3 regions of the Chryseoglobus sp. 28M-23 genome follow, and region 1 is predicted to be linked to each of the others. Evidence: predicted binding sites of a transcription regulator. Region 1 holds the regulator's gene; each other region holds the start of a gene.
The links. The regulator LexA, encoded in region 1, represses DNA repair genes until DNA is damaged. The targets are predictions, from matches to a motif close to TCGAACANNTGTTCGA.

Region 1 (10,108 bases):
GGGACGGTCTGGTCGAGGCCTGCGCAGCCGGCTACGCGGGTGAGGGCTTTCAAGCCACCAGCATTGAACGCATCGCGAGCGAGCGTGTTCAAGCCCCCGAATTTGCCGCTGAAGGTGCGGACGTGCGGATCGTGGCCTGGCGAGAGGTGGGGTTCTCCGGCACCGACGGCGACACGGAGGATTACACCTTCCTGGGCGTCGATCTCCGACGAGAGAACCTGGTCGTTCGAGGCAACTGTCTGCTGCTCTCCATCGACACTGAGTTCGAGGAGAGCTGCCTCGAATACTTCGGCTCGCTCGTACGACGGCTGGAGCTGCTCGAGCCAGGAGCCTAGGGGTGCCCTACACGCGCGATGGGACCAACCGCATCGTGGCCTGCGCGACGGCGGGCATCACGGGTGCGGTGGCGAACGCGGGCCTGAACGGCAACCGCACTTCCTATACCGACAAGCACACCGTGTATGTGGAGGGTGTGCCGACGGTGACGGAGACGGAGACGTCGTACTGCTACGACCAGGCTGACCGTCTGCTGGCCTCCACGGTCACCGGTGATGCGATCCCGGAGGCGAACCCGGTCGCCGACGGTCTCGCGCCGGCCGAGTTGGCGTATGACGCGCACGGCAACACGACGACTCTGGCCGATCAGTCGCTGGAGTTCGATCTGGCGAACCGTCACCTGTCGACCACGGTCACTGATGCCGGTGTGGCCACGACGGTGTCCTATACCCGCGATGTGACCAACCGTATCGTGGCCCGCACGGTCACTGTCGATGGCATTGAGCAGTCGGCGACGCGGTACGCGCATGCGGCGGCGGCTGACGTGTCGGGTCTGGTTCTGGATGCTCTAGATGTAGTGCCCAGGCAGGTTGTTTAGCCGGCTGATGGGTGGGACCTTGCCGATGGCCGTGTGCAGCCGATGGTGATTGTAGTGATGGAGCCATGCCGGGAGGGCTGCTCGGCGGGCTGACTCGGAGTTGTAGTGCTTCGTGAATGCCCATCCGTCGGCCATGGTGCGGTGGAACCGTTCGATCTTTCCGTTGGTCTGCGGCCGGTAGGGGCGGGTTCGCTTCGGCGTGATCCCCAACTCACGGCAGGCGGCCCTCCATGCATGGGATCGGTTAGGCGGAGCCATTGTCAGAGAGCACGCGCTCGACGGTGACGCCACGATCGGCGAACCAGGACGTTGCTCGCCGGAGCACCCCGATTGCGGTGGCTGCGGTCTCGTCGTCGTGGATCTCGGCGTAGGCCACGCGAGAGTTGTCATCGATGACGGTGTGAACGAAGGCGTGCCGCATCAGCTCGTTGTGATGTCTGCTGCGTGCAAGACCGGGTGTTGACTGACGATTTCGTCTGCCCTGTTCGCGGCCCACGAACCGCCACCCTCCGCCGTTGGGAATGTTGCCCAGCTTCTTCACGTCGACGTGGATCATCGCCTCCGGCCTGTCATGCTCGTAGCGGCGAGCCGGCTCTCCGGTCTTCACGTCCACGTGGGAGAGGCGGTTGAGTTTGCAGCGCACCAGCACCGCGTGCACGGTCGAGGAGGGCACGCCCAGCAGGCCAGCGATCTGAACCGGCCCGAGACGTTTCTTGATCCGCAAATGCACGATCTTCTTCACCACCGCCTGCGGCGTCTTGTTGGGATGCGTGTGGGGTCGGCTGGAGCGATCGGCCATGCCTTCAGGGCCGAGCTCGAGATACCGTTTGGCCCATTTCGCTGCCGTCGGATAGGACACGCGAAAGTAGTCAGCCGCGGCCGAGATCGACCAGCCATCATCGACAACCTGCCGGGCAAGGCGAAGACGTTGGCGAGGCGTCAGGGCGGCATTACCGTGGGACACGAGAACCTCCTTGGTTCAGAGCGGATGCAGTAAGCAGCTCCACTCTGCCTCGGAGGTTCTCGCCATGTCAGGACGTCCAGATCAAACAACGTCCCTGGGCACTACATCTAGACCAGGTCTCCGAATACACGGTCTCCCTTCCCGGGGGCGCGGCAGTGCGCTTCGTGCTGGGGTCCAACGCGCGTGAGCAGTGGTCGTATCCGAATCTGCAGGGCTCGATCGTTCTGGAGGCCGACGGTGACGGAGTGCGTGCAGCTGGGGTGGTGCGGTTTGATCCGTTCGGGCAGCCGATCGACCCGGTCACGGGCCGTATCGGCACCACGGGTGCGGATGATGCAGTGATCGACAACGCCGAAGGCGATGCGGACTACGCGTTCGTCGGTGCTCACCGGAAGTTGTATGAGCATCAGGGGGGTCTGCTGCACGAGTAGGTGACACATGAAGGGCGGCGGCACGGCCGCGGTGCGAGGCGCAGAGCGCGCGTAAACTGGCAGCATGTCCGCGCCCATCCTCGAGCAGCCGCGCACCTACCAGGTGCGCACGTTCGGCTGCCAGATGAACGTGCACGACTCCGAGCGGCTGAGCGGCTCGCTCGAAGCCGCAGGCTACGTGCGTGCCGAGGACGGCGATGCCGACGTCGTCGTCATCAACACGTGCGCCGTGCGCGAGAATGCCGACAACAAGCTCTACGGAAACCTCGGGATGCTGGCGAGCGTCAAGCGCGAGCGCGGCGGCGACATGCAGATCGCCGTCGGCGGATGCCTCGCCCAGAAAGACAAGAGCGTCATCCTCGAGAAGGCGCCCTACGTCGACGTCGTCTTCGGCACCCACAACATGGGGTCCCTTCCCGCCCTGCTCGAGCGCGCGCGGCACAACGGCGAGGCCCAGCTCGAGATCCTCGAATCCCTCGAGACCTTCCCCTCCACCCTGCCCACGCGACGCGAGTCGACCCACAGCGGGTGGGTGAGCATCTCCGTCGGCTGCAACAACACGTGCACCTTCTGCATCGTGCCCGCCCTGCGCGGCAAGGAGAAGGACCGCCGCCCCGGCGACATCCTCGCCGAACTGCAGGCACTCGTCGACGACGGCGCGATCGAGGTCACCCTGCTCGGCCAGAACGTCAACTCCTACGGCGTCGAGTTCGGCGACCGCCTCGCCTTCGGCAAGCTCCTGCGCGCCGCAGGCCAGATCGACGGTCTCGAGCGGGTGCGCTTCACGAGCCCCCACCCCGCCGCCTTCACCGACGACGTCATCGACGCGATGGCCGAGACCCCCGCGGTGATGCCGCAGCTGCACATGCCCCTGCAGTCGGGCTCCGACCGCATCCTCAAAGCCATGCGGCGCTCCTACCGCAGCGAGAAGTTCTTGGGGATCCTCGAGAGGGTGCGCACGCGCATCCCGCACGCCGCGATCACGACCGACATCATCGTCGGCTTCCCCGGCGAGACCGAAGAGGACTTCGCCGAGACCCTCCGCGTCGTCGAGCAGTCCCGCTTCGCGAGCGCCTTCACCTTCCAGTACTCGATCCGACCCGGCACACCCGCCGCCACGATGGACGACCAGGTGCCCAAAGAGGTCGTGCAGGAGCGCTACGAGCGCCTCGTCGCCCTGCAGGAGCGCATCAGCCTCGAGGAGAACCAGAACCAGGTGGGCCGCGAGGTGCACGTTCTCGTCTCGAGCGCCGAGGGGCGCAAGGACGCCGAGAGCGAGCGCCTGACCGGCCGCGCCGAAGACGGCCGACTCGTGCACGTCGCCCTTCCGCACGAGGGTGAGCGCCCCCGGCCCGGCGACATCGTGACCGCGGTCATCACGCGCGCTGCGCCCTTCCACCTGCTCGCCGACGAGCCCGGCCCGCTGCGCATCCGCCGAACCCGCTCGGGCGATGCGTGGGACCGCGCGCAGGCCGAGTCCTGCGCAGTGCCCGCGCCGGGCGCACGGGCGGCGGGCGCGCGGGTCTCCCTCGGTCTGCCGGGGCTGCGCGCGCGGTCGTGATCCTCGCCGTCGTCGGCGCCACGGGCACCGGCAAGAGCGACCTCGCCCTCGCCCTCGCGCGGCGTTGGAGCGACGCCGGCCGCCCGGTAGAGATCGTCAACGCCGACGCCATGCAGCTCTACCGGGGCATGGACATCGGCACGGCCAAGCTGCCGCCGAGCGATCGCGAGGGCATCTCGCACCACCTCCTCGACGTCCTCGACGTCACCGAGGAGGCGTCCGTCGCGCGCTATCAAGAGGATGCCCGGCGCACGATCGATGCGATCACCGAGCGCGGCGCCACGCCCCTGCTCGTCGGCGGCTCGGGTCTCTACGTCGCCGCCGTGCTCACCGACTTCCGGTTTCCGGGCACCGACCCCGAGCGCCGCGCGCACTGGGAGGGCGTGCTCGCCGAGCGCGGGCTCGCCGCCCTGCACGAGGAGCTGCGGCAGCGCGACCCCGTCGCCGCCGAGGCGATCGGGCCGCACAACGGCCGTCGCATCGTGCGCGCGCTCGAGGTCGGCGACCTCACCGGTGAGCCCTTCAGCGCCGGGCTCGCCGCGCGGGAGCGCCCGTGGCGCCCCTACCGGCAGGTGGGTCTGCACCTCGAGCGCTCGGCGCTCGTGCCGCGCCTCGACGCGCGCGTCGAAGGTATGTGGCGGTCGGGGCTGCTCGACGAGGTGCGCGGCCTGCTGTCGCGGTGCCTCGCGCGCGGGGTGACCGCGAGCCGGGCCATCGGCTACGCGCAGGCGATCGGCCAGCTTGAGGGCCGGCTCAGCGAGCGCGCGGCCATCGAGGAGACGCAGGCCCTCACGCGGCGCTACGCGCGGCGCCAGGTGAGCTGGTTCCGCCGCGACGAAAGCGTGCGCTGGATCGATGCGGCGGCCGACGACCGGCTCGACCAGGCGATGCGCACTCTGGGCGGCGACAGCGGCAGCGACGGCCCAGGCGACGGCAATGGTGCAGCCGACGGCGTCGATACGATGGAGAGATGACCTCGCTCCTGCGCTTCACGAAGGGCCACGGCACCGGCAACGACTTCGTCCTGTACTCCGACCCGGCGGGCGACCGGCCGCTGACGGCGCCGCAGCGCGCGGCCCTCGCCGACCGGCATTTCGGCGTCGGCGGCGACGGCGTCATCCGCGCCGTGCGGTCGGCGAACCTTCCCGAGGGTGCCGCCGCGCTCGCGGAGGACCCGGACGCGGAGTGGTTCATGGACTACACGAACGCCGACGGCAGCCCCTCCGAGATGTGCGGTAACGGCATCCGCGTCTTCGTGCGGTACCTCCTCGAGAACGGGCTCGCGACCCTCGAGGAGGGGCAGTCGCTGCCGATCGGGACGCGGTCGGGAGTGCGCGACGTGCACCGCCTCGCCGACGGCTTCGCCGCCGACCTCGGCCGCTGGTCGCTCCACGGCGGCGAGCCGACCGTGACCGCGCGTGCGCTGCCCGTGCCGCGCCCCGGCCTCGGCATCTCCGTCGGCAACCCGCACGTCGTCGTCGCGCTCGCGAGCGAGGCCGAGCTCGAGTCGGTCGACCTGAGCGAGGCGCCTGTGCTCGACCCCGCGCCCGAGGCCGGCGCGAACGTCGAGTTCGTCGTGCCCGCCGACCCCCTCGTCGTCGACGGCGTGGGGCGCATCCGCATGCGCGTGCACGAGCGCGGCAGCGGTGAGACGCTCTCCTGCGGCACGGGCGCCGTGGCGGCCGCTCTCGCCGTGCGGCACTGGGCGGGCCCCTCGGCCCCGACGGAGTGGCGCGTCGAGGTTCCCGGCGGCGTGCTGGGCGTGCGCGTCTTCGCGGCGGAGGACGGCGAGCACGCGGCCCTCAGTGGGCCCGCCGAGCTCGTGTTCGACGGCACGCTCCTGGTCTAGAAACTCGCTCGTCGAGGGACGCGCACCGCTACTCGGCGGCAGAGTTCGTGCGACGCACCCGCAGCACGCGGTAGCCCTTCTGGGTCGCCGCACGGCTGACGGTCGACCACGCGCCGAACGACTCCTCGAGCCAGCGCTGCAGCGAGTCCGACCCGAGGTTGCGGGCGACGACGAGCCAGGCGGAGGCATCGTCGTCGAGGCGGGGAACCCAGTGCTCGAGCATCCCGTGCAATTCGTTCTTGCCGACGCGGATGGGCGGGTTCGACCAGATGCACGAGAAGCGCACGTCATCGGGCACCTGCTCGGGCCGCACTGGCGTGATGTTCGTGAGGCCGAGCCGGGCGGCGTTGCGGCGTGTGAGGTCGAGGGAGCGCTCGTTGACGTCGACCGCCCACACCGTCGCCTCGGGGGAGCGCAGGGCGAGGCTCAGGGCGATCGGCCCCCAGCCGCACCCGAGGTCGAGCACGTGGCCGGTCGTGGGCGGGGGAGGCACGGAGGTGAGCAGCACGCGGGTGCCCGCATCGAGAGCGCGCGGGCTGAAGACGCCGCCGGCCGTGACCACCTCGACCTCGCGGTCGGCGAGCGTGACGCTGAGCGGAGAGAGCACGAGTTCGCCGCGCGGCTGATCGCTGAAGTAGTGGTCGGCCGCCATGACACCAGAATCTACCGAAGTAACGCGAGTACAGTGAGCGACGATGACCGAGACAGACCCGCAGAACCCGGCTTCCGAGGCCGGCGATACTTCCGCGCCGCGCGATGCGGGGGTGGATGCTGTGGCGCGCGTCCTGGCGAACGCCGACTCGCACGCCCGCTCGGTGACGCTGCACGGCGGCCGTGCCGCCGCCCTGCAGGTCGACAACGACTACGCGCACGACCGCGACGGCGACCAGTTCGACCGCGAGGACCGCGCGGCCCTGCGCCGCGTCGGCGGCCTCTCCACCGAGCTCGAAGACGTCACCGAGGTCGAGTACCGGCAGCTGCGGCTCGAGAACGTCATCCTCATCGGCATCTACGCGCAGGGCGCCCTCGACGAGGCCGAGAACTCGTTGCGCGAGCTCGCCGCCCTCGCCGAGACCGCGGGCGCCGTCGTGCTCGACGGCCTGCTGCAGCGCCGACCGAACCCCGACCCGAGCACCTACCTCGGCAAGGGCAAGGCCGCCGAGCTCGGCCTCATCGTCAAGGAGCTCGGCGCCGACACCGTCATCGCCGACACCGAGCTCGCCCCCAGTCAGCGGCGCGCCCTCGAAGACGTCGTGAAGGTCAAGGTCATCGACCGCACCGCCGTCATCCTCGACATCTTCAGCCAGCACGCCAAGAGCCGCGAGGGCAAGGCGCAGGTCGAGCTCGCGCAGCTCGAGTACCTGCTGCCGCGCCTGCGCGGCTGGGGCGAGTCGATGTCGCGCCAGGCCGGTGGCCAGGTCGGCGGCGCCGGGGCCGGCATGGGTAGCCGTGGCCCGGGTGAGACGAAGATCGAGCTCGACCGCCGCCGCATCCACACACGCATGTCGAAGCTGCGCCGCCAGATCAAGGGCTTCGCGCCCGCTCGTGCCGCCAAGCGCGCCAACCGCGACCGCTTCGCGGTGCCGAGCGTCGCGATCGCCGGGTACACGAACGCCGGCAAGTCGAGCCTGCTCAACCGCCTCACGCGCGCGGGCGTGCTCGTCGAGAACGCGCTCTTCGCCACCCTCGACCCGACCGTGCGCAAGACGACGACGCCCGAGGGCCGCCCCTACACGCTCGCCGACACGGTCGGCTTCGTGCGCAACCTGCCGCACCAGCTCGTCGAGGCCTTCCGCTCGACGCTCGAGGAGGTCGCCGACAGCGACGTCATCGTGCACGTCATCGACGGCGCCCACCCAGACCCCGCTGCGCAGCTCGCGACTGTACGGGACGTCATCGGTGAGGTGGATGCGCGCCATCTTCCCGAGATCGTCGCCATCAACAAGAGCGACCTCCTGGACGACGACGCGCGCCTCCTGCTGCGTGGCCTCGTGCCCGGCGCGGTCTTCGTCTCCGCCAAGACGGGGGAGGGGGTCGACGAGCTGCGCGCGCGCATCGCCGAGACCCTGCCCGACCCCGAGGTCGAGGTGACCGCGGTCGTGCCGTACGACCGGGGCGACCTCGTCTCGCTCGTGCACGAGCGCGGCCGTGTGCTCGAGACTTCCTACGAGGAGGAGGGCACGCGCGTGCACGCCCTCGTGAACTCGGGTCTGGCGGCGCAGCTCGAGCCGTTCACGACGACCGCGGCACCGACCGCGACGGCGGGAGCCCGCTAGACCTTCCGCATCACGCTGACGACCTTGCCGAGGATCGTCGCGTGGTCGCCGAGGATCGGCTCGAAGGCCGAGTTGCGGGGTAGCAACCAGGTGTGGCCGTCGCGCTGCTTGAAGACCTTCACGGTCGCCTCGTTGTCGAGCATGGCGGCGACGATCTCGCCGTTCTCGGCGGTGTTCTGCTGGCGCACGACGACCCAGTCGCCGTCGCAGATGGCGGCGTCGATCATCGAGTCGCCGACGACGGTGAGCATGAAGAGCTCGCCCTTGCCGACGAGCTGGCGGGGGAGCGGCACGACCTCCTCCACCATCTGATCGGCGGTGATCGGGATGCCCGCGGCGATGCGCCCGACGAGGGGCACCATGGCGGCGTCGCCGACGGAGGGGCTCGTCGAGACCGGGGTGTCGATCGTGATGGTCGTGTCGGGCTCGAGGTCGATGAGCACTTCGAGGGCGCGCGGCCGGTTCGGGTCGCGGCGCAGGTAGCCGCTGAGCTCGAGCTGACCGAGCTGGTGGGCGACGCTCGAGAGCGAGGAGAGCCCGACGGCCTCGCCGATCTCGCGCATGCTCGGCGGGTAGCCCCGGCTCGCGACCGAGGACTGGATGAACCCGAGGATGGCGCGCTGCTTGTCGCTCAGCGTCGTGCGGCGGCGCGTGCCGGGCGCGGCGGCGCTCGGTGCCGTGCTGATGTCGACGGTCTCGTCGGCCATGGGGTTCTCCCTCGTCTCGTGTCGAGTGCCCGCCGTCACTGCCGGTGTGACCAATGTCGGTGGTCTGCCGTTGACTGCACTCGAACCCTCGAAACTCTATCCACGAGTGGGGTGCAACTCAAACATCTGTTCGAGTGTGTCGCCCGATTCGTGGAGAAAAAGGGCCGGGGGCTTGAAAGTGTGTTCGATCGAAGGTATGTTCGGAACACAGGTTCGTGCCCGCGTCTCCCGGCCGAGATCGGGTACCTGCCCCGGCAGCTCCCCCGCTGCCGGGGCACCTGCACCCCCCACCAGGCCCAGTTGTCAGCCAGGCCCACTTGTCAGAAGGAGAACGGCGATGAGCTCCATCACTTACGGCACCGGCACCTACGACGGTGGCTTCGCGCTCCCGGTTGCGCGCACCCGCCTGCGTCTCACGCGCCGCGGCCGCGCGGTCATCGCCGTGCTCGTCTCGCTGCCTCTCGTCATCGCGCTCGTCATGCTCGCCCTCAACGGTGGGGGAGCGACGGCGACCTCAGGGCTCGAGCAGTCGACGACGGTGACCGTCCAGGCGGGCCAGTCGCTGTGGTCTCTCGCCGGCACTCTCGCCCCCGAGGCGAACCCTGCCGACGTCGTCGCCGACATCCTCGCGATCAACGGCCTCGACTCCGCGAGCGTCCAGCCCGGCCAGGTGCTCATCGTTCCCGAGCGCTACGCGGGCTGAGGCTCCGACCGCGGGCCGAGCCCCGCTCACGCCCGTCTACGATGGGCGAGTGACGAGCCTCGACGACCTTCCGATCCGCGACGACCTGCGCGGGCAGTCCCCCTACGGAGCCCCGCAGAAGCCCGTGCGCATCGCTCTCAACGTCAATGAGAACACGCACCCGATTCCCGAGGTCGTCGTCGCGCACGTGACCGCCGCGGTCGAGCACGCGCTGCGCACCGTCAACCGGTACCCCGACCGCGAGTTCACGACGCTGCGCGAGCACCTGGCCGCCTACCTGGGCGAGGGCGTTGAACGAGAGCAGGTCTGGGCCGCGAACGGCTCCAACGAGGTCATCCAGCAGCTCCTGCAGGCCTTCGGCGGCCCGGGACGCCGCGTGCTCGGCTTCCCGCCCACCTACTCGATGCACTCGATCATCGCGTCGAGCACGGGCACCGAGTGGGTCACGGCGGAGCGCGACGACGAGTTCCGCCTGAGCCCCGCCACCGCCGTCGCGGCCGTCGAACGGCTCGACCCCGACATCGTCTTCCTCTGCACCCCCAACAACCCGACGGGCACGCCCATCGGCCTCGACACGATCGAGGCGGTCTGCGCCGTCGCGCGCGGCATCGTGATCGTCGACGAGGCCTACGCCGAGTTCCTGCCCGAAGGCGAGCCGAGCGCGCTGAGCCTGCTGCCGGGCCGCCCGCGCCTCGTCGTCTCCCGCACCATGAGCAAGGCGTTCGCCTTCGCGGGCGCCCGCC
Region 2 (10,108 bases), 1.3 Mb from region 1:
AACTGCTGCAGCTCGGTGATGTTGCCCTGCGCTTCGACGATCGCGCCCGTCACGGCATGCACGATGCCGGGCCGGTCGTCGCAGACGATGGTCACGATCCAGTGGTTCAGGGGGCTTGTCACGCCCTTCAGCCTACGGTCGCCGCTGCCCGCAGGTGGTCATCCAACGCGGGTAGAGTGGCGCGCGGCTCGTCGTCAGGGCGCGCCCCGGGACAGTCGGCCCGTCGCGCCGACCGCGAAAGCTCTTGCCACTCACATGACTCACCCCACTCGTCCGTTCCCCTGGGTCGGGCTGCTCACCCTCTCCACCGCGATCTTCTTCATGGTCACGAGCGAGTTCCTGCCCACCGGCCTGCTGCCGCAGATCGCCGCCGACCTCGATGTCTCCGAAGCCCAGGTGGGGCTGCTCATCACGATCTTCGCGGGCACGGTCGTGCTCACGACGGCGCCGTTGGCCGCCCTGACCCGCCGCTTCGAGCGCAAGCACCTGCTGCTGGCCGTGCTCGTGCTCTTCGCGATCGCGAACGTGGGCGCGGCGATCGCCCCCGACTACGCGCTCCTCGTCGTCGCCCGCGTGCTCGGCGGTCTCGCGCACGGCCTGTTCTGGGCGATCGCGGGCGCCTACTCGGGCCACCTCGTTCCTCGTCATCAGATCGCGCGGGCCGTCGCGGTCACGAGCGGTGGCGGCACCGCGGCGTTCGTTCTCGGCGTGCCGGCCGGCACCGCGCTCGGCACGGCCCTCGGCTGGCGTGCCGCATTCGGCGTCATCGCCGCGATCGTGCTCGTGCTGCTGGTGCTCGTCGTGCGGTTCCTGCCGGCTGTGCAGCACCGCCCGACGCTCGCCACGGGCGAGATCACCCTGCCCGCCCGCCGCGATCCCACGTTCCCCGCCGTGCTGTTCATCTGCCTGCTCGTGCTCATCGTCGTCGGCGGCCAGAACGTCTTCTACACCTACATCGCCCCGTTCCTCATCGACTCGGCGGGCTTCGCGGAGGCGAGCGTCGGCGCGCTCCTGTTCGTCTACGGGGGCGCGGGGGCGATCGGCTTGGTCCTCGCCGGATTCCTCGGGTCTCGATTCCCCCGCGGGGGGCTGTACGGGATGCTCGGCGTCGTCGCCGTGTCGGTGGCAGGTGTCGGCCTCTCGGCAGGAGTGCCGTTGCTCGTCATCGTGCTGCTCTTCGTGTGGGGCGCCGCCTTCGGCGGCATCCCGACCCTCCTGCAGACGCGCCTGCTGCATACGGCGTCGGCGCGCGTGCGCGACGTGGGCGCCGCGCTGCTCACGACCGCGTTCAACATCGGCATCGGCGGCGGCGCCGCGATCGGCGGTGCGCTCTTCGTCGTGCTGCCGACGCCGGCCCTCGCGCTCGTGCAGGCTGCGATCATCGGGTTCGGTCTCGCTCTGCTCGTCGTCGTCGACCTGGTGCGCGCCCGCCGTGCTCCCGTCGCCGTCGCCGATGACGACGTGGCGGACGAGTCGAGCGTGCCGCTCATCACCGGGTCGATCGTGCTGCCCGATCACTCTCAGCGCGATGGGCGAGAGCCGCGGTAGACTCGTCGCCGTCGCAACTGGCGTTCAGATGGGTCACCATCAGGAAGCGACTGACACGGCGAGGGGCCGTTCGCCTGGGCCCTCAGCACACCACCCGCCGGGGCAGCGTGCCCCGAGCCCGCGTACAAGGAGCCGACCGTGTCTGATTCCCTGCCTTCGACCTTCAACGAGCCCCTCGAGACGGTGGACCCCGAGATCGCCGCCGTGCTCGACCAGGAGCTGAGTCGCCAGCGCCACACGCTCGAGATGATCGCGAGCGAGAACTTCGTTCCGCGCGCCATCCTCGAAGCCCAGGGCTCCGTTCTCACGAACAAGTACGCCGAGGGGTACCCCGGCAAGCGCTACTACGGAGGCTGCGAGTTCGTCGACATCGCCGAGAACCTCGCCATCGAGCGCGCCAAGAGCCTGTTCGGCGCCGAGTTCGCCAACGTGCAGCCCCACTCGGGCGCCTCGGCCAGCGCGGCCGTGCTGCACGCTCTCGCGACGCCCGGCGACACGATCCTCGGCCTCGAGCTCGCCCACGGCGGCCACCTCACGCACGGCATGAAGCTCAACTTCTCCGGCAAGGTCTACAACGCCACCGCCTACGGCGTCGACCCAGAGACGATGCTCATCGACATGGATGCTGTGCGCGCGAAGGCGCTCGAGGTCAAGCCGACCGTCATCATCGCCGGCTGGTCGGCGTACTCGCGCCAGCTCGACTTCGCCGCCTTCCGTGCCATCGCCGACGAGGTCGGCGCCAAGCTGTGGGTCGACATGGCGCACTTCGCCGGTCTCGTCGCCGCGGGCCTGCATCCCTCGCCGCTGCCCCACGCCCACGTGGTGAGCTCGACCGTGCACAAGACACTCGCGGGCCCGCGCTCGGGCATCATCCTCAGCAACGACGAGTCGCTGTTCAAGAAGCTCAACTCCGCCGTCTTCCCCGGCCAGCAGGGCGGACCGCTCATGCACGTCATCGCGGCCAAGGCTGTGGCGTTCAAGCTCGCCGCGACCCCCGAGTTCGTGTCGCGGCAGGAGCGCACCATCCAGGGTGCGCGCATTCTCGCCGACCGCCTCACCCAGCCGGATGCCATCGACGCGGGCGTCAACGTGCTCACCGGGGGCACCGACGTGCACCTCGCGCTCGTCGACCTGCGCACCTCGCCGCTCGACGGCAAGCAGGCGGAAGACCTGCTGCACGAGGTCGGCATCACCGTCAACCGCAACGGCGTGCCCTTCGACCCGCGCCCGCCGATGGTCACCAGCGGCGTGCGCATCGGCACTCCGGCCCTCGCGACCCGCGGCTTCGCCGAGGAGCAGTTCGGCGAGGTCGCCGACATCATCGCGCACTCGCTCATGCCGAGCCCCGACATCGCTGCGCTGCGCGGCCGCGTCGAGGCGCTCACCGAGGCGTTCCCGCTCTACCCGGGGCTGTAGCCATGGCCGAGCACGAGCGCGACCGCGCCGACTCGTCGGCGCGCATTCTCGACGGCACCGCCACCGCGGCGACCATCAAGTCCGAGCTGACTGGGCGCGTCGCCGACCTCGCGACCCGCGGCATCGTGCCGGGGCTCGCGACCGTGCTCGTCGGCGACGACCCAGGCTCCCGCTGGTACGTCGGCGGCAAGCACAAGGACTGCGCCGAAGTCGGCATCGCATCGATCCGCCGCGATCTGCCGGTGGAGACGACGCAGGCCGAGCTCGAGGCCGTCATCGACGAGCTCAATGCCGACGACGCCGTCACGGGCTTCATCGTGCAATTGCCGCTGCCGCCACACATCGACACCGACGCGATTCTCGAGCGCGTGCATCCCGACAAGGACGCCGATGGGCTGCACCCCACCAACCTCGGGCGCCTCATGCTGCGCGTCACGCGCGAGATCGACTCGCCCCTGCCGTGCACGCCGCGCGGCGTCATCGAGCTCGTCGAGCGCCACGGGCTGTCGTGGGCGGGCAAGGATGTCGTCGTCGTCGGCCGCGGCGTGACCGTCGGCCGGTCGCTCGGCGCACTCCTGACGCGCCGGGAGTACAACGCGACCGTGACACTCACCCACACGGGCACGCGCGACCTCGCCGAGCACCTTCGTCGCGCCGACGTGATCGTCGCGGCCGCCGGCGTGCCCGGCATCGTGAGCGCCGCCGACGTCTCGCCCGGGGCGATCGTGCTCGACGTCGGCGTCTCCCGCGTCGAGGACCCCGAGTCGGGTCGCTCGCGCATCGCGGGCGACGTGGCGGCCGATGTGGCGAGCGTCGCCGGCTGGGTGTCGCCGAACCCCGGAGGCGTCGGCCCCATGACGCGCGCGCTCCTCCTCGCGAACGTCGTCGAGACCGCCGAGCGCGCCGCCGGCTGACCTGCCCGCGGCCCCGAGCGGCCGCCCTCCGGCGTCACGAATCAAGGAACATCGGGCGAGTAGCTCTCCCGCTCTGGCCAGGATCGGGCCCGCAGCAGCCGAGTTCCTTGATTCGTGACAGCCGGGGGCGGCGGGAGGTCAGGGGCGGCCGGCGACGAGGTGCAGGCGCACGGGCTGGCCGGGGCGCAGCTGGGCGAGGCGGTCGAGCGAGGCCTCCGTCACGACGAGCGCGACGGGGTACCCGCCGGTCACGGGGTGGTCGGGGCCCAAAATGGTGGGCGCGCCGTCGGGGGAGATCTGGATGCTCCCGCGCAGCATCCCCTCGCTCGCGAGCTCCCCGTGCCGAGCGAGGTCGAGCCGGGGCCCCTCGAGCCGCACGCCCGTGCGGTCGCTGCGGGCCGACGCCTGCCACACGACGCCGAGCAGCAGTTCGCGCGCGCCTGCCGTGAGCCACTCGAGCCGAGGGCCGGGGCGCACGTCGAGCTCGACAAGACCGGTCGTCGGCGGGTCGACCGGCAGGCGGTCGGCGGGCGGCACGAGGTCGTCAGGCTCCGGCCCGATCGGCAGCTCGTCGCCCGCGGCGAGCGGCGCGGGCCCCAGCGCCGCGAGCGTGTCGCGCGATCGCGAGCCGAGCGTCTCCGCCACGGCGAGGCCGCCGCGCACGGCGACGGTGTAGCGCACGCCGTGCGTCGCGGGGCCCAGCGCGAGCTCGCACGGCAGTGACGTGCGCACGGCCGTGTGCGGCTCGAGGCGCTCGCCCTCGAGGGTCACCGGACCCCACGCGCCCGTCACGGTGAGCCAGCAGCCGGCGGGCAGCGCCAGGCGCACCCCGCCGAGCAGGACCTCGAGCGCCGCGGCATGCTCGGGGTTGCCCACGAGTCGGTTCGCGAGGCGGTGGGCGGCGCGGTCGAAGGCGCCCGACCCGCTCACGCCGAGGTGCGCGAGGCCGACGCGGCCGAGGTCCTGCACGAGGGCTCGGCCCTCAACGGCGAGCACCCGCACAACCGGATGCGCAGCGGACGAGCTCGCGAGAGCGTCGGGGGAGAGCATCACGGCACCACCCGCGCGAAGCGCACGCGCGTGCCGGGGGTCACGAGGGCGGGGTCGGCGCGGGCCGCATCCCACAGCACGGCGTCGGTCGTGCCGATGAGCTGCCAGCCGCCAGGAGAGCTGCGCGGGTAGATGCCGCAGTACTCGGCCGCAAGGGCGACGGCTCCCGTGGGAACCGTCGTGCGCGAGGTCGATCGTCGTGCCACGGGAGGGAGCGCCGCCGCACCGTCGGCCGGCACGAGGTAGGGGAAGCCCGGGGCGAAGCCGACGAAGGCGCACACCCACTCGGATGCGGAGTGCCGATCGACGACCTCGTCGGGCGAGCACGCCCACGCCTGCGCGACCGTGGCGAGATCCTCGCCGTCGTAGCGCACCGGGATGGTGACCTCGGCGCCCACCGGGAGGGCCGCCTCGGCGCGCGGGGTCGTCGTCAGCCAGTGCTCCAGGTGCCCGAGCCCGAGCACACCAGGGTCGACGCGCACGAGCACGGTGCGGGCGGCGGGGACGAGCTCGAGCACGCCGGGCGGAGCGTCCTGCCACGCCGCGAGCGCGCCGAGCACACCCGCCTGGGTGGCGAACTCGGCGAGCAGCGCACGGTCCCCGCAGGCCAGCAGCCTCATGCGAAGGCGGCGATCGTGACCCCGGCACGCGTCAGCGCCTCGCGCACTGCGTGCGCGAGCTGCACCGCTCCGACGGTGTCGCCGTGCACGCACAGCGAGTCGACGCGCACGCTCACGGTGGAGCCGTCGAGCGCCGTCACCTCGCCGTCGGCGACGATGCGCTCGGCTCGGTCGGCGACCTCCGCCGGGTCGGTGATGACCGCCCCCGGCAGTCCCCTCGGGGCGAGCGTGCCGTCGGCGAGGTAGGCGCGGTCGGCGAAGGCCTCGCGCACGAACCTCACCCCGGCGCGCGAGCAGGCCGTCTCCACGGCGGAGAGCGGCGGACCGAGCACGGGCAGCGCGAGGGTGGCGGCGGCCTCTGCGACGACGTCGGCGACGACCGGGTCGACCGCCATGCGCGTGTAGAGGGCGCCGTGCGGTTTGACGTAGGCGACGCGCGCGCCGATGCTCTCGGCGACGCCGACCAGGGCCCCCACCTGGTACAGGAGTTCCGCGCCCAGCTCCTCGGGCGCGACCTCCATGTCCCGGCGCCCGAATCCGACGCGATCGCGATACGAGGGATGCGCGCCGATGGTCACCCCGTGGGCGAAGGCCGTGCGGCACGCCGCGAGGAGGCCCAGCGGATCCCCGGCGTGGAAACCGCAGGCGAGGTTCGCGCTCGACACGAGCGGCAGCATCGCCGCGTCGTCGCCCATCGTCCAGGCACCGAAGGATTCGCCGAGGTCGCTGTTGAGGTCGACGTGCGGCATCCCCCGAGCCTACGACTGCGAGCGCGCCCCGTCACGGGTCGATGGTCCCGGACTTGACGAGCGGTCGAACATATGTTCGACTACCGTGAGGAGGTGGCACATGAGGTGGAGTGGCCAGAAGCCGACGGCGCTCGCCGCCGACGCCTTGCCCGGCCTCGACTCGCCCGACAGCGCCCTCGCGCTCAGCGGACTCGTGCGCACGGTGCGGCCGCCGGAGTTCGCAGGGCTCACGTTTCACGAGGTGCTCGCCAAGTCGGCCCTCAACCGCGTGCCCGGCGGGGGAGGCGGGCTGCCCTTCGGCTGGACGATCAACCCCTACCGCGGCTGCAGCCACGCGTGCGTCTACTGCTTCGCGCGGCCGACCCACGAGTACCTCGACCTCGACGCCGGTCGCGACTTCGACGCCCAGGTGATCGTCAAGCTCAACGTCGCCGAGGTGCTCGCGCGTGAGCTCGCGCGGACCTCCTGGCAGCGCGACCCCGTAGCTCTCGGCACGAACACCGACCCCTACCAGCGTGCCGAGGGCCGCTATGCGCTCATGCCCGGCATCATCGAGGCTCTGGCGTCGAGCGGCACGCCCCTGAGCATCCTCACGAAGGGCACGCTGCTGCGCCGCGACCTGCCGCTCCTGCACCGCGTGGCGCAGAGCGTGCCCGTCGACCTGAGCATGTCGATCGCCATCTACGATCACGAGCTGCAGCAGTCGATCGAGCCGGGGACCCCCTCGACGGATGCTCGGCTCGCGACCATCCGCGCGGCGGTCGATGCGGGCTTCGCCCCGAGCGTGTTCCTCATGCCCCTGCTGCCTGACCTCACCGACACGCGCGCGCACCTCGACGAGGCGTTCGCCCGCATCCGCGAGGCCGGGGCTCGCTCTGCCGTGCACTCCTCGCTGCGGCTGGGCCCTGGCGTGCGCGAGTGGTTCTTCGCCTGGCTCGAGCGCGAGCACCCGGACCGGGTCGAGAGGTACCGCGAGCTCTACCGCGACGGGCCGCACCCGCCGAAGGCCTACCGCGCGTGGCTCGCAGCGCGCGTCGACGAGGTGCGCCGCTCGCACGGCCTGCGCGCGCCCGCGCTCGACACGGCGACGGGCACCGTGCGGTCTGCCGCTCTCGCGGGGTCGCGGCAGCGCGCCGCCGCCGTACGACCCGTAGCACCGCGCACGACAGCCGCGGCACCTGAGCGCCGCGGGGCCGCCACGCTCTTCTGACTCGTGCCCCCCGGATGTGGACTGGCCGTGCGGCTGCGGGCGGGCCATAATGCCTCGGGGGGCTGTGGGCCCTTCTTCTAGCGCGCGGAGAGGGGGAGGCGATGCCGCTCGGGCTACCGAGTCACCTTGCTGCCCGTACGACGAGCACCGCTGTCGCTCGCGCCGGGCACGCGATCGCCGCCGTGAGCCTCGTCTCTGTCGGAATCGTGGGGCTCTCCGTCGAAGTCTCGCTCCCGGAGGTCGCGCTGTGGCCCGCGCTTCTGGCCCTCCTGCCGATGCTCGCCCTCCTCGTCATGCTCGACCGCACACCCTCCCGCTTCATCGCCGTCTGCTACGTCGTCATCGGGGGGCTCGGCGTCTACCTCTCCACCCTCATCATCTCGACCGAGCTCGGCGCGCCGATCGCCTACGACGACTACGTGGTGCAGTTGCTCAAGCTCGCGCTCATGATGGTCGTGGGGGTGACGCCGAAGGCGCGCGACGCGATCGCGTGGACCACCCTCGGTTACCTCGCTGGTGAGCTCGCCACCTTCGCTGCGCGCGCCACCGTCGGAGCAGGATGGCAGTTCGACGGGACACCGTTCGCGATCTATCTCGCCATTGTCGGCACCCTCGCCGTGGTCGGCGCCGAGCGGTTCACGACGCGGGCCTCGCAGTCGGCGCTCTTCCGGGCGGCGAAGGACGAGCAACTGGCCGAAGTGCGTGCCGTCTTCGAGTCGCGCGCCACGGCGCTGCTGCACGACACCGTGCTCAATCAGCTCGCGGTCGTCACGGCGACGCCGGATGCTCGGATCTCGCACGAGGTGCGCGAGTCGATCGCGGCCGACCTGGCGATGATCGTCGGCGAGGAGTGGTTCGCGGTCGATGCGCCCGGCGACGGCACAGCCGGCGCCCAACGAGCCGAACTGCTGCGACGGGCGGTCGCGGAGGCGGGGGGAGAGCTCGAGGTCACCCTCGCGGGCGATCTGGACGCGCTGGAGACTCTGCCTCGGGAGACCGCGGACGAACTCGTGAGGGCGATAGCCCAGTGCATCTCGAATGTTCGACGGCACGCGGTGACGACGCACGCCGAGATCGTGGTCGGCGCCTCTCCGGAGGAACTCTCGGTCATGGTCATCGATGCGGGTGTCGGCTTCGATGTCGCCGGCCGCAGCGGGGGGCGGCTCGGGGTCGGGTCGAGCATCATCGGGCGGCTCGACTCCATCGGGGGCGCCGCGACGGTCTGGTCGCAACCGGGCAAGGGCACGTCAGTCATGCTGCGCGTGCCGACGGGGGCGCCGCGACGATGACGACCCACTCCACGCTCGCGCGCCGAGAACTCGCGCGTTTCCCCTGGGGAATCGCGGCGCGCGGTCTGCGGGCAGGTCGGGCCACGACCGAGCGCATCGACCCCCTCTCGGCCGTCGCAGCGCGGCCGGTCACGCGCGGCATCCTCGCCCTCGCCGTGGCCCTGCCCCTGCTCACGCTGCTCTCGCGCGGTTCCGAGGTGACGTGGCTCGCAGGCTTCGTCCTCGCCACCGTGCTCGTCATCGCGATCGCCGCCATCATCCTCGACCGCACGCGAGCCCACCGATCGGTGTTCTCCGTCACGTGGGGGCTCCTGATCTACCTTGTGCTCGGCGCAGTTCTCGGCCTCGCGGTCGCCTCCACGTACGGGGCCAACCTCCTGCTGCGCGACGACTGGGCGCCGCTCGTGGCAGGACTCGTCCTGCTGTCACTCGCGCCCTATCGACCGGCCCTCGAGCTCGCGACGGCTACAGCCAGCCTCACCGCGGTCTCTGCCATTCTCGCCCTGCTGCAAGCACCCTTCGCCGCGTCACCCGTGCCCCTGGCGACGTTCGCTGTGGCGGGCTCCAGCTCGCTCGCCTGCCTGGGTTTCGCCTCCGCCGCCTACGCCTTCTCCATGAACAGCTCGATCCTCACCTGGCTCGAGCAGGCCTGGCGCTCTGCGGCAGGAACGGCCGTCGAGCAGCGCGGCGGGGTCGCGCGCTCGGTGCAGCAGCAGCGGGTCAGCCTCGTGAATCGCAAGGTCGTGCCGTACCTCACGCGCATCGGCGCGGCGGAAAGGCTCACGCCCGAGGATCGGGAGGAGGCGCGCGAACTCGCGCAGAGCATCCGGGCCCTCCTCGTGGCGGACGTTCAGCGATGCTGGGCGCAGAGCCTCCTCGACGAGCTCTGCTCGCGGGCCCCCGGGGCCGCCGTGCGCGGAACGGCCGACGACCCCGACGACGTGGGCCGCCGACTCACGACGGCGCAGCGCACGCTCCTGCGCGCGATCGGCATGGAAGCGGTCGAGCGCGTCGAAGCGTCGGCGATCGGATTGCGCATCCGCGCGACGGCCACGGGGGTGAGCGTCCGGTGGTCCCTTACGACCCCCACGGGTGGTTCTCGTGCGGTGCGCGTGCTCACGCCCACCCTGCATCTCGTGCGCGGACTCACGCATCGCTCGCGCGTCGACGCCCAGGCCGAGGCGGTGACTCTAGAGTTTGAGTATGGACACTGACGCGAGGCTGGGCCGCCGGGTTCGCCTCGCCATCCTGGACGATCATGAACTTCTTCTCGACAGCCTGTCGAGCTGGATCGAGGGCAACGCCCCCGACT
Region 3 (10,108 bases), 830 kb from region 1:
ATTTATGGCCCGGGCGGCAACTGCTACTAGCGAGAGGGGTGATCAAGAGGTGGACCCCACTGTGAACCCTAGGCGACGGTCAAGCTACTCAGCACGGCTCCTCAGCCTGACAGCGGCTTTGTGCGCGATCGGCGCACTGATGGTTGCGCTGTTGGAGTACCGCACCATCGACCCGTCACTCGCGAATGGGTCGTTTGCAGCGGTTTCTGCGATCGCCTACGCAGGATTCTTCTGGTCGCACCGAAACCTGTCCGGCTCAGGAAACACTCGGCCGGGACTGCGGGCCACCCTGGTGCTCGCGGCGGCTCTCATCGTGGTGATAGCCGCGATAGTCGGTGTGATACTCACCAGCAGTTGGCAACTCTTAGTTGCTGCTTCCTTATTGCTCGCGGTCGGCGCACTAATCCTCAAGCCCCGAGTGTGAGGAATCTGGTTGGGGCGGAGACGAAAACGCGCCTCCGCCCCGACCGGGTCAACCCAATTGCCCCGAGCGGCGCCCACGACATTCGCCGCCAATTACAGCAGCTGGATCCCAGTTCGCGTGACGTCTGCGCAAACCCGCCGGTTGACAGGACCTTAGCCAGATCGCCGGGATAGGCTCGCGGAACAATGATCCGCCGAGTTGTTTCCGCCGCCGTGCTGCTCGGTGTGGGTGCCGCGCTGCTCGTCATCGCGTGGCCCGCCCTGTTCGGGTTGTCGGAGGCGCCCGTCGTCGCTCAACTCGTATCGATTCGGGCGCTCAGCGCCGCGCTCGCGATTCTCGGAGCCCTCACGCTCGCCCTCGTGGCGATGCTGTGGCCCGCGGCGCGGCGCTTCCTCGCCTCCCTCGCCCTGATCGCGATCGTCTTTGCGGGAGTAAACGTCGCCGTGCTGTCGACGCGCGGGTTCGGAAACGAGTCGTTCCCGACCCGGGCACCCGCAGAACTCTCCGTGCTCAGCTGGAACACCCTCGGCGACGCCCCCGGCACCGACCGCATCACGCAGCTCGCCCTCGACGAGCAGGCCGACATCATCGTGCTGCCCGAAACCAGTCAGGAGACGGGGGTCGAGGTCGCCGAAGGCCTGCGTGCTGCCGGCCGACCCATGTGGGTGTACTCGTTCGCCTTCGACTACATCGCCAAAGCGCGCTCGACGACCGTCCTCGTCTCCGCCGCGATCGGCGAGTACGTGGTCGACGACAGCGTCGGCAACACGACCGTGCTGCCGAGCATGGTGCTGCGCCCCGACGGGCACGACGGCCCCACCATCATCGGCGTGCACCCGGTGGCTCCGCTGCCCAGCCAGCTCGCCAACTGGCGCGCCGACCTCGACTGGGTGGGCGGCATCTGCCGCGGCGAGCAGACCATCCTGGCCGGCGACCTCAACGCGACCGCCGACCACTTCCGCGCCATCGGCGGCGACTCCGGCGGGGCACTGCGCCTCGGCCTCGGCGACTGCCTCGACGCGGGCCTCCTCACAGGCAACGGCGCCGTCGGCACGTGGCCCACCCGCCTCCCGGCGATCCTCGGCGCGCCCATCGACCACATCATGGTCACCGACGACATCACCGTCACCGGCTTCCGCGTCATCACCACCGAGGACGGCACGGGCAGCGACCACCGGCCGATCGTCGCGCGGCTCATTCTCTGAGGCGCGGCTCTGCGGCGGGCGACCGTCGCAGAAGGGCGGAACAACTGGGTGGATGCTCCGGGCCGGCCCTGAGCATCCGGTGCCAGAATGGGCGCATGGCCGACACCGAACTCAGCGCAGCCAGCGAGACCGAGACCACCGAAGCGCCGCCGCGCGCGACCGAGAACCGGTCGACGACGCCGCGCTCCGACGCCTTTCAGCAGTACATCTCGACCGGGTGGGCGGAGCGCGCGACCGGCATCGGCGGGCCGCGCGAGCAGGCGCCCTTTGCCGCGGCACGACGCGCTCGCCTCAGCGGTCTGTACACAGGCGTGCGGCTGCTCGTGCCCGCCGGCGACGCCCGCCAGCGCTCCAACGACACCGACTACCCGTACCGCGCGCACAGCGCCTTCGCGCACCTCACCGGGTGGGGCAGCGACGCCGTGCCGGGCAGCGTCCTCGTGCTCGAGCCCCACGCCGACGGGGCCGAGGGGCACGAGGCTGTGCTGTACTTCCGCGAGGCGGCCGGGCGCGACTCCGACGAGTTCTACGCCAACCCCGCCGTCGGCGAGTTCTGGACGGGGCCACGGCCGTCGGTCGACGACGTCGCGACCGACCTCGGGCTCGACGCTCGGCCGCTGAGCGCGCTCGACGCCGTGTGGGACGCCCTCGACGCTGACGGCCCCGAGACCCTCATCGTGCGCGAGGCAGAGCCGTCGCTGACCGACCGACTGGATGCTGCGCGCATCCTGCACGCCGGCGCCGAGCCCGGCACGGCCGAGGTCGACACGGCGCGCGACGACGAGCTCGCGCGCGACCTCAGCGAGCTGCGCCTCGTCAAAGACTCGTTCGAGCTCGCGGAGATGCGCCGTGCCGTCGAGGCGACCCAGGTCGGATTCGACGACATCATCGCCGACCTGCCGCAGATCGTGGCGCACCCCCGCGGCGAGCGCCTCGTCGAAGGCACCTTCAACCGACGCGCGCGAGCCGACGGCAACACGGTCGGCTACGACACGATCGCCGCGAGCGGGCCGCACGCGTGCATCCTGCACTGGACACGCAACGACGGGCCCGTCGTGCCGGGCGACCTCATCCTCATCGACGCGGGCGTCGAGCTCGACAGTTACTACACGGCCGACATAACCCGCACCCTGCCCGTCTCGGGTGAATTCACCGAGGTGCAGCGGCGGGTGTACGAGGCGGTGCGCGAGGCGGCCGACGCGGCGTTCGAGATCGTGCGGCCGGGCATCCGGTTCAAGGATGTTCATGCCGAGGCCATGCGCGTCATCGCGCGCGTCACCGCCGAATGGGGACTGCTGCCCGTGAGCGCGGAGGAGTCGCTCTCGCCCGAGGGCGGCTACCACCGGCGGTACATGGTGCACGGCACCTCCCACCACCTCGGCATCGACGTGCACGACTGCGCGCAGGCGCGGCGCGATCTGTACCTCGACGGCGTGCTCGAGGAGGGCATGGTGTTCACGATCGAGCCGGGGCTGTATTTTCAGCCGGACGATCTGACGGTGCCGTCTGAGCTTCGTGGGATAGGTGTGCGCATCGAGGATGACGTGGTTGTGACGGCTGATGGGGTCGAGAGTCTGTCGGCGGGGATTCCGCGCACGGCGGATGAGGTCGAGGCGTGGATGCGCGAGGTTGCTGGGCGCCGGTAGATCGCGCTGAGGGTGCATCCTCTCCTCCACAGGCCGCGCTCTACGCGAGTTATCCCAAGATTTCCTCATACCTCTTGTTCGAACGTATGTTCGATGGGAGCATGGATGCATGACCTACCCCGCACCCCTCGAGCACCTGACCGCCCTCGTGGCGGCGCTCGAGCGCGTGCCGCTCGACGCGACCGCACTGCGCGCGCTCGGGGACGACGATCTGCTCGCAATCACGCAGCTCGGCGCACAGGCACACCGATTGCTGGATGCCCGAACCGCACTCTTCGCGGGGGAACTGGCCCGGCGCTCGCGCCCAGAACTCGCGCACGACGGTCTTGCCCAGAGGTCGGGGCACCGCACGGTCGAAGAGCTCGTGCGTGTCACGACCGGGGAGTCCCGGCGCGACGCTGTTGCAGCAGTCAACACGGGTCGGATGCTCGTAGCGCCCGACACCAGTGCGGGGCGCGAGGCCGGCTCTGACGACCTGCCGATGGTTGCCCCCTACTTGACCGCGGCACTGCAGGCGGTGCGCACGGGCAGCATCAGCATCGGCGCGCTCGACGTGATTCGTGCCGTCTTCGACGGCATCGATGAGTCGGTGGCGCCGGACGCACTTCGGTCGGCCGTCGCCCGGGTCGTGGAGGCGGCTGCGCACCTCGACGTCGACAGACTGCTGCGGCTTGCTCGCCACGCGCGCGAGGAGCTCGATACGGCGGCACTCGTCGATCGCGAGCGCGCACAGAGAGATGCGCGGTCATTCCGACTGTGGACGCTGCCAGACGGCATGACGCGTGCGACGTGGATGCTCGACCCGGAATCCGCCGCACAGGTTCGTGAGCTTGTCGAACGAGCGACCTCCCCGAAGCGACGTGGCGTGCACTTCGTCGAGACGGTCGGCGCGGGCGACGATGCTGACGCTGCGAAGGCCTCACGCATCGCCGAGGATGAGCGCACGCCCGAGCAGTACGCGTCAGATGCCCTCGTGCACCTGCTCGCCGCAGGAGCCGACGCCGACTCGAGCATGATCCTCGGCACCGGCGCACCGCAGGTACGCGTGCTCGTCACCGCCGCTGACCTCGCGCGGGGAGAAGGATCAGGGTCCATCGAACCGGCGACGGGCAGCCCCGAAGGCACCGTCGTCGCGCTCCCAACCGTGCATCGGCTGCTGTGCGGAGGCGTGCAGACCCCGATCCTCATCGGCTCGACCGGTCAGCCGCTCGATGTCGGCCGGTCTCAGCGCCTCTTCACCGCCCGCCAGCGCGTCGCCCTCGCGGCCCGCGACGGCGGATGCCGTTGGCCCGGGTGTGAACGCCCGCCGAGCGGGTGCGAAGCGCACCACATCAATGAGTGGGAGCGTGATCGCGGCCGCACCGACGTCGACGTCGGAATCCTGCTCTGCCGACACCACCACCTGCTGCTGCACGACCACGGGTGGCGCATCACCAGAGTGGGGCCGTCACCGGAGTACGAACTCGTGCCGCCCGCGACCGTCGACCCACAGCAGAGACCACGCCCCATGCTCAGTAGGGGTCGAGAATGGCAGCGCGCCCTCGCAGGCTGAGCTGCGCGCGCGAGTGCTAGTCGCGCTTCTCGGCGGGCGCGTCGACCGGGCCCGAATCGGAGGGCGGGGCGTCGGCAGGAGCGTCAGAAGGAGCGTCAGCCGGGCTCGAGGCCGAGGGAGTCGAAACAGAGGGAGGCGGCGAGGCGTGCTGACCGCGCGGGGACTCCGTGAGCGAGATCGGCGCATCCGGGTTGCCGCCCGCGAGCACCGTGCGCGCCCGTGCCGTCTGCATCGGGTCGATGATCACCTGGTACGACGACGCCAGCACCTGCTGCTGCGATGCGAAGTCACGCCGACGACGCGCGAACGCGTACGACACGAGACCCAGGAGCATTCCGAAACCCGCACCGATGAACACCGCCGCGAGAATGAACGAGAACTCCGGCTCCGGCGAGAACAGGAAGAGCAGCAGACCGAAGAACAGGCCGAACCAGATACCGCTCAACGCACCCGACAGTGCCGCGCGCCCGTAGCTCAGGCGCCCCCCGATCCGCTCCACCGTCTTCAGGTCGTGACCGACGATCGCGAGACCCTTCACGGGGAACTCCGCCTTCGCGAGACGGTTCACGACGCTCTGCGCTTCCGGGTACGTGTCGTAGCTGCCGAGCACGTCCCCTCGCGGCACGCTCAACGGCGCGGCACTGCGACGACTGAAAGGACTCTGGTTGCTCACCAGACCATTGTGACAGGGCGACGATAAGGTTTAGCCGTGAGCGCCTCGACTGTCTTCGTCGCCCGGCTCAACGGGTGCTCCGTTTTCGACCCCGCAGGCGACCGGGTCGGCAAGGTGCGCGACGTCCTAGTCGTCTACCGACCCACCGAATCGCCCCGCGTCGTGGGCCTCATCGTCGAAGTGCCCGGTCGCCGCCGCGTGTTCCTCTCCATCGGGCGCGTCACGAGCATCAGCAGCGGGCAGATCATCACCACCGGCCTCATCAACCTGCGGCGCTTCGAGCAACGCGGCGGCGAAGTGCGGGTGCTCGCCGAACTCGTCGGCCGCACCATGCGCTTCCGCGACGGCGGCGGCACCGCCGTCATCGAAGACGTCGCCATCGAGGAGTCCGGCCCCGGCGAATGGGCCGTCGAGCAGCTCTTCCTGCGCAAGCCCCGGGCCGTCCCCGCGCCGTTCACGAAGGGTCAGAGCGTCTTCGCCCGGTGGAGCGACGTCACCGAGGTGACGGGCAGCACCGAACCGCAGAGCGCCGAGAAGCTCATCGCCGAGTACAACGACCTGCTGCCCGCCGACCTCGCCGCCACCCTCCTCGAACTGCCGGACGGCCGCCGACTCGAAGTCGCCGAAGAGCTTCCCGACGAGCGCCTCGCCGACGCCCTCGAGGAGATGCCGGAAGCCGACCAGGTCGCCCTCCTGACACGCCTCGACGACGAGCGCGCGGCCGACGTGCTCGACCACATGGAACCAGACGACGCGGCCGACCTCATCGCCCAGCTCCCGGTCCTGCGCGGCGAGGCGCTGCTCGACCTCATGGAACCCGAAGAGGCGCAGGACGTGCGCTTCCTGCTCTCCTACGACGCCGACACCGCCGGCGGGCTCATGACCACCGAGCCGATCATCGTCTCCGCCGACGCGACCGTCGCCGAAGGCCTCGCGCTCATCCGCCGCCACGAGCTCGCGCCCGCGATCGGCGCTGCCATCTGCGTCACGCTCCCCCCGTACGAGCCGCCGACCGGCCGGTACCTGGGCATGGTGCACTTCCAGAGGATGCTCCGCTACCCGCCGCACGAACGCCTCGGCACCCTCCTCGACCAGGGCATCGAACCCGTCACGCCCGAGACCTCGGCCGCCGAAGTCTCCCGCCGCCTCGCGAGCTACGACCTCGTCTCCCTGCCCGTCGTCGATGAGACCCGTCGACTCGTCGGCGTCGTGACGATCGACGACGTGCTCGACTACCTCCTGCCCGACGACTGGCGCAGCACCGATGAGCACTCCCCCGCACCCCCTCGCCCACCGGCACGCGGCAAGGCTCGGGGCCGCGTGCCCGGGTCGACGGCGCCCGCACGCGACCGCAGTGCGACCGTGGGCGAGCATCCCGCTCCTGGCCGGTTCAGCACCGCGAACCCCAGCACGACAGCGATTCCGGTTGTCGCCCCGGAGACGCCGCGCACCGACCCGCCTCGCCACGACGCCCCTCCGGGTGATCGCCGATGACCGCGCGCGACAAGGACGCCGCACGTCGGCGCGCGACGCGCGACTCGGGCAGCCTCTCCGCTCCCAAGGGGCTCCGCGCGGGGCTCCTACCGAGGTTCTCCAGCCGCGACCGGTTCGGCCGCTTCACCGAGGGCGTCGCCCGCGGCATGGGAACCCCCTGGTTCCTGTTCGCGCTCTCCGTCTTCGTCGCGGCCTGGATCACCTGGAACACCGTCGGCCCTGAGTCGTTGCGCTTCGACTCGCTCGCGCTCGGCTTCACCGCGCTGACCCTCATCCTGTCCCTCCAGGCCTCCTACGCTGCCCCGCTCATCCTGCTCGCCCAGAACCGGCAGGACGACCGCGACCGCGTGCAGATCGAGCAGGACCGTCAACGGGCCGAGCGCAACCTCGCCGACACCGAGTACCTGGCCCGCGAGGTCGTCTCCCTGCGGCTGGCGATGAAGGACGTCGCGACGAAAGACTTCATCCGCGCCGAGCTGCGCGCTCTGCTCGACGAGCTCGATCGCGAGCCGCACGACACAACCGATTCCGAGCGCGGCGAGGGCACGACCCGGTGACGGCGGAATCCACGGCGAGCGCCCTCGAGCAGCGCGTCCTCGCAGCCCTCGCGCGCGTCATCGATCCGGAGATCCGTCGCCCGGTGACCGAGCTCGACATGATCGACGGCGTGCACGTCGCCACCGACGACGCCGGTGCGACGCGCGCCGAGGTGCAGCTACGACTCACGATCGTGGGCTGCCCCGCCGCGGACCGCATCGAGCGCGATGTACGCACCGCGGCATCCTCGGTCGACGGCATCGACGACGTGACCGTCGACGTGGGCGTCATGGATCGCGCCACGCGGGATGCTCTCATCGAGCGTCTGCGCGGCGACCGGCCGCGCGGCCACCCTTTCACTCCGGATGCCCTGACTCGCGTCATCGCCGTGACGAGCGGCAAGGGCGGCGTCGGCAAGTCGACCGTCACCGCCAACCTCGCGGTCGCGCTCGCCCAGCGCGGGCTGCGCGTCGGGCTCATGGACGCCGACGTGTTCGGCTTCTCGATTCCGGGCATCCTCGGCATCGCCAACGCCAAGCCGACCCGCGTCGGCGAGATGATCATGCCCCCGCGGGTGCACGGCCTCGCCGTCATCTCGATCGGCATGTTCGTCGACCCGCACACCTCCGTGTCGTGGCGCGGCCCGATGCTGCACCGCACGGTCGAGCAGTTCCTCACCGACGTCTACTTCGGCGATCTGGACGTTCTGGTGATCGACATGCCGCCCGGCACGGGAGACATCGCCATCTCGATCGGACAGCTGCTGCCGCACGCCGAAGTGCTCGTCGTGACGACGCCGCAGAAGGCGGCAGCCGATGTCGCCGAGCGCTCAGCGCTCGTGGCCCGGCAGACGGGTCAGACGGTCATCGGCGTCGTCGAGAACATGACCGGCTACGTGCAGCCCGACGGCAGCGTGCTCGAGCTGTTCGGCTCCGGTGGCGGCGACGAGACGGCCCAGCGGCTCGACGTCGATGTGCTCGCGCGCGTGCCCCTGAGCCTGGCCCTTCGCGAAGGGGGCGATGCCGGTCGGCCGATCGTGCTGCGCCGCTACGACGCACCCGGCGAGACGGATGCGGCCGCCCAGGCGATCCTCGACCTCGCCGATCGTGTGATCGAACGGGGCCGCGGGCTCGCCGGGCGGCCGCTCACCGTCACCCCGCGCTAGCCGAGGCACCCGTCAGGGGCGGGCCGTCCTCGCTGGCGGAGCGACCCGAGTCAGAGGGTGCGCGCCGGGACCTGTCGGTAACCGTCGCGCACCGTCACAACGGCGGTCGCAGTCACGGCGACGAGGGCCAGGGCTGCGGTGACGATTCCGATGATCATGGCGCGTACTCCTTCTGTCGTGTGGCTCGCGCACTCCGGGAGCGGCGAACCCGTTCTGTCCTGAACAGTGACCAGTCCATCGCATCGGTATCTTTAGCACAATCGATTGTTTCTACACGTAGCGTGTAGTTTCTCTACATGGACGTACACCGTTTGGAACTGCTCCGCGAACTCGCCGACCGGGGCACCATCACGGCCGTGGCCGCCGCGACCCACCGCACCGCATCCGCCGTCTCGCAGCAGCTCAAGCTGCTCGAAGCCGAAGCGGGCGTGCCCCTCACGGAGAAGGAGGGGCGGGGCATCCGGCTCACGGGGGCGGGGCGCGCCCTCGCCGAGACGGCGCGCAGAATCGCCGTCGCGATCGAGTCGGCCGAGGCGCTGTGGTCGGAGTACAAGCAGACTCCGACCGGCACGGTGACGCTCAGCACCTTCCCGACCGCGGGGCAGATGCTGCTGCCCGGCGTGCTGGGTGCGCTCGAGCGCGAGCCCGCCCTGAGACTGCTCGTCACCGACCAGGACCTCCCCCTCGCCGACTTCGCCGAACTCACGCCCGACTTCGACATCGTGCTCGCCGACTCGCAGGGCGTGCCCTCGCACTGGAACGAGCGAGGGCTCACGACCGTGCACCTCATGACCGAGCCCTTCGACGTCGCCCTCCCGGCCGGCCACCCGCTGCTGGAAGAGAGCGTGCTGAGCCCCGCCGACGTCGCCGACTACCCGTGGATCGGCGCACCGATCGGCTACCCGTACGACCGCTGGCTCGACGCGCTCGGTGCCGCCGTCGGGCGGGAGCCGCGCATCGTGCAGCGCATCATGGACAACCTCGTCGTCGAGGGCCTCGTCGCGGCCGGGCTCGGCCTAGCGATCCTGCCCCGCTTCACGACCCGCAGCCACGGCACCGACATCGCCACGCGGCCTCTCGTCGGCATTCCCGCCGAACGGCAGATCTCGGCGCTACTGAGGGCCGATCGCGCCGAACGGCCGAGCGTGCGGCGGGTGCTCGAGCTCCTGCGTGCGGAGGGCGAGCGCGTCGCCGCGAGCCACCGCATCATCGGCACTCGCTGAGCGCCGAGCCCCGAGCGCGCCGGGCGTCAGCCATAGGGCGTCAGGCCGAGCACGTGCCGTCAGCTCTCGGCGTCCTCTACGTGGCCTCGAGGTCGAAAGGCGCCGGCTTGCCCTCGCGGATCAATCGCTGACGCTGGGCGTAGGCCGACTCGCGCTTCGGTGCCGACACCGTCGGCGCGACCGGCTTCT

Region 2: the regulator LexA is predicted to act here: its motif matches at 6,362-6,377, upstream of IE160_RS01565 (Rv2578c family radical SAM protein).
Region 3: the regulator LexA is predicted to act here: its motif matches at 3,354-3,369, upstream of IE160_RS03720 (HNH endonuclease signature motif containing protein).

Annotation. Positions count from the first base shown of each region.
Region 1 is NZ_CP061846.1:1,578,928-1,589,035, reverse strand. Features, by position in the region: gene IE160_RS07765 (hypothetical protein) at 1-335, shown strand, start outside; gene IE160_RS07760 (hypothetical protein) at 338-874, shown strand; partial or broken gene IE160_RS07755 (IS481 family transposase) at 845-1,838, opposite strand; gene IE160_RS07750 (hypothetical protein) at 1,994-2,269, shown strand; gene miaB (tRNA (N6-isopentenyl adenosine(37)-C2)-methylthiotransferase MiaB) at 2,334-3,830, shown strand; gene miaA (tRNA (adenosine(37)-N6)-dimethylallyltransferase MiaA) at 3,827-4,804, shown strand; gene dapF (diaminopimelate epimerase) at 4,801-5,679, shown strand; gene IE160_RS07730 (class I SAM-dependent methyltransferase) at 5,708-6,331, opposite strand; gene hflX (GTPase HflX) at 6,375-7,955, shown strand; gene lexA (transcriptional repressor LexA) at 7,952-8,662, opposite strand; gene IE160_RS07715 (LysM peptidoglycan-binding domain-containing protein) at 9,000-9,365, shown strand; gene IE160_RS07710 (histidinol-phosphate transaminase) at 9,415-10,108, shown strand, end outside.
Region 2 is NZ_CP061846.1:313,918-324,025, forward strand. Features, by position in the region: gene purU (formyltetrahydrofolate deformylase) at 1-122, opposite strand, end outside; gene IE160_RS01535 (MFS transporter) at 256-1,548, shown strand; ZMP/ZTP riboswitch at 1,552-1,635, shown strand; gene glyA (serine hydroxymethyltransferase) at 1,687-2,964, shown strand; gene IE160_RS01545 (bifunctional methylenetetrahydrofolate dehydrogenase/methenyltetrahydrofolate cyclohydrolase) at 2,967-3,878, shown strand; gene IE160_RS01550 (5-oxoprolinase subunit C family protein) at 4,017-4,928, opposite strand; gene IE160_RS01555 (5-oxoprolinase subunit B family protein) at 4,928-5,548, opposite strand; gene IE160_RS01560 (LamB/YcsF family protein) at 5,545-6,297, opposite strand; gene IE160_RS01565 (Rv2578c family radical SAM protein) at 6,398-7,507, shown strand; gene IE160_RS01570 (sensor histidine kinase) at 7,609-8,796, shown strand; gene IE160_RS01575 (hypothetical protein) at 8,793-10,010, shown strand; gene IE160_RS01580 (response regulator transcription factor) at 10,000-10,108, shown strand, end outside.
Region 3 is NZ_CP061846.1:746,638-756,745, reverse strand. Features, by position in the region: gene IE160_RS03735 (hypothetical protein) at 1-30, shown strand, start outside; gene IE160_RS03730 (endonuclease/exonuclease/phosphatase family protein) at 610-1,629, shown strand; gene IE160_RS03725 (aminopeptidase P family protein) at 1,725-3,275, shown strand; gene IE160_RS03720 (HNH endonuclease signature motif containing protein) at 3,385-4,827, shown strand; gene IE160_RS03715 (YflT domain-containing protein) at 4,844-5,500, opposite strand; gene IE160_RS03710 (magnesium transporter MgtE N-terminal domain-containing protein) at 5,537-6,994, shown strand; gene IE160_RS03705 (DUF1003 domain-containing protein) at 6,991-7,551, shown strand; gene IE160_RS03700 (Mrp/NBP35 family ATP-binding protein) at 7,548-8,696, shown strand; gene IE160_RS03695 (LysR family transcriptional regulator) at 8,993-9,919, shown strand; gene IE160_RS03690 (sec-independent translocase) at 9,996-10,108, opposite strand, start outside.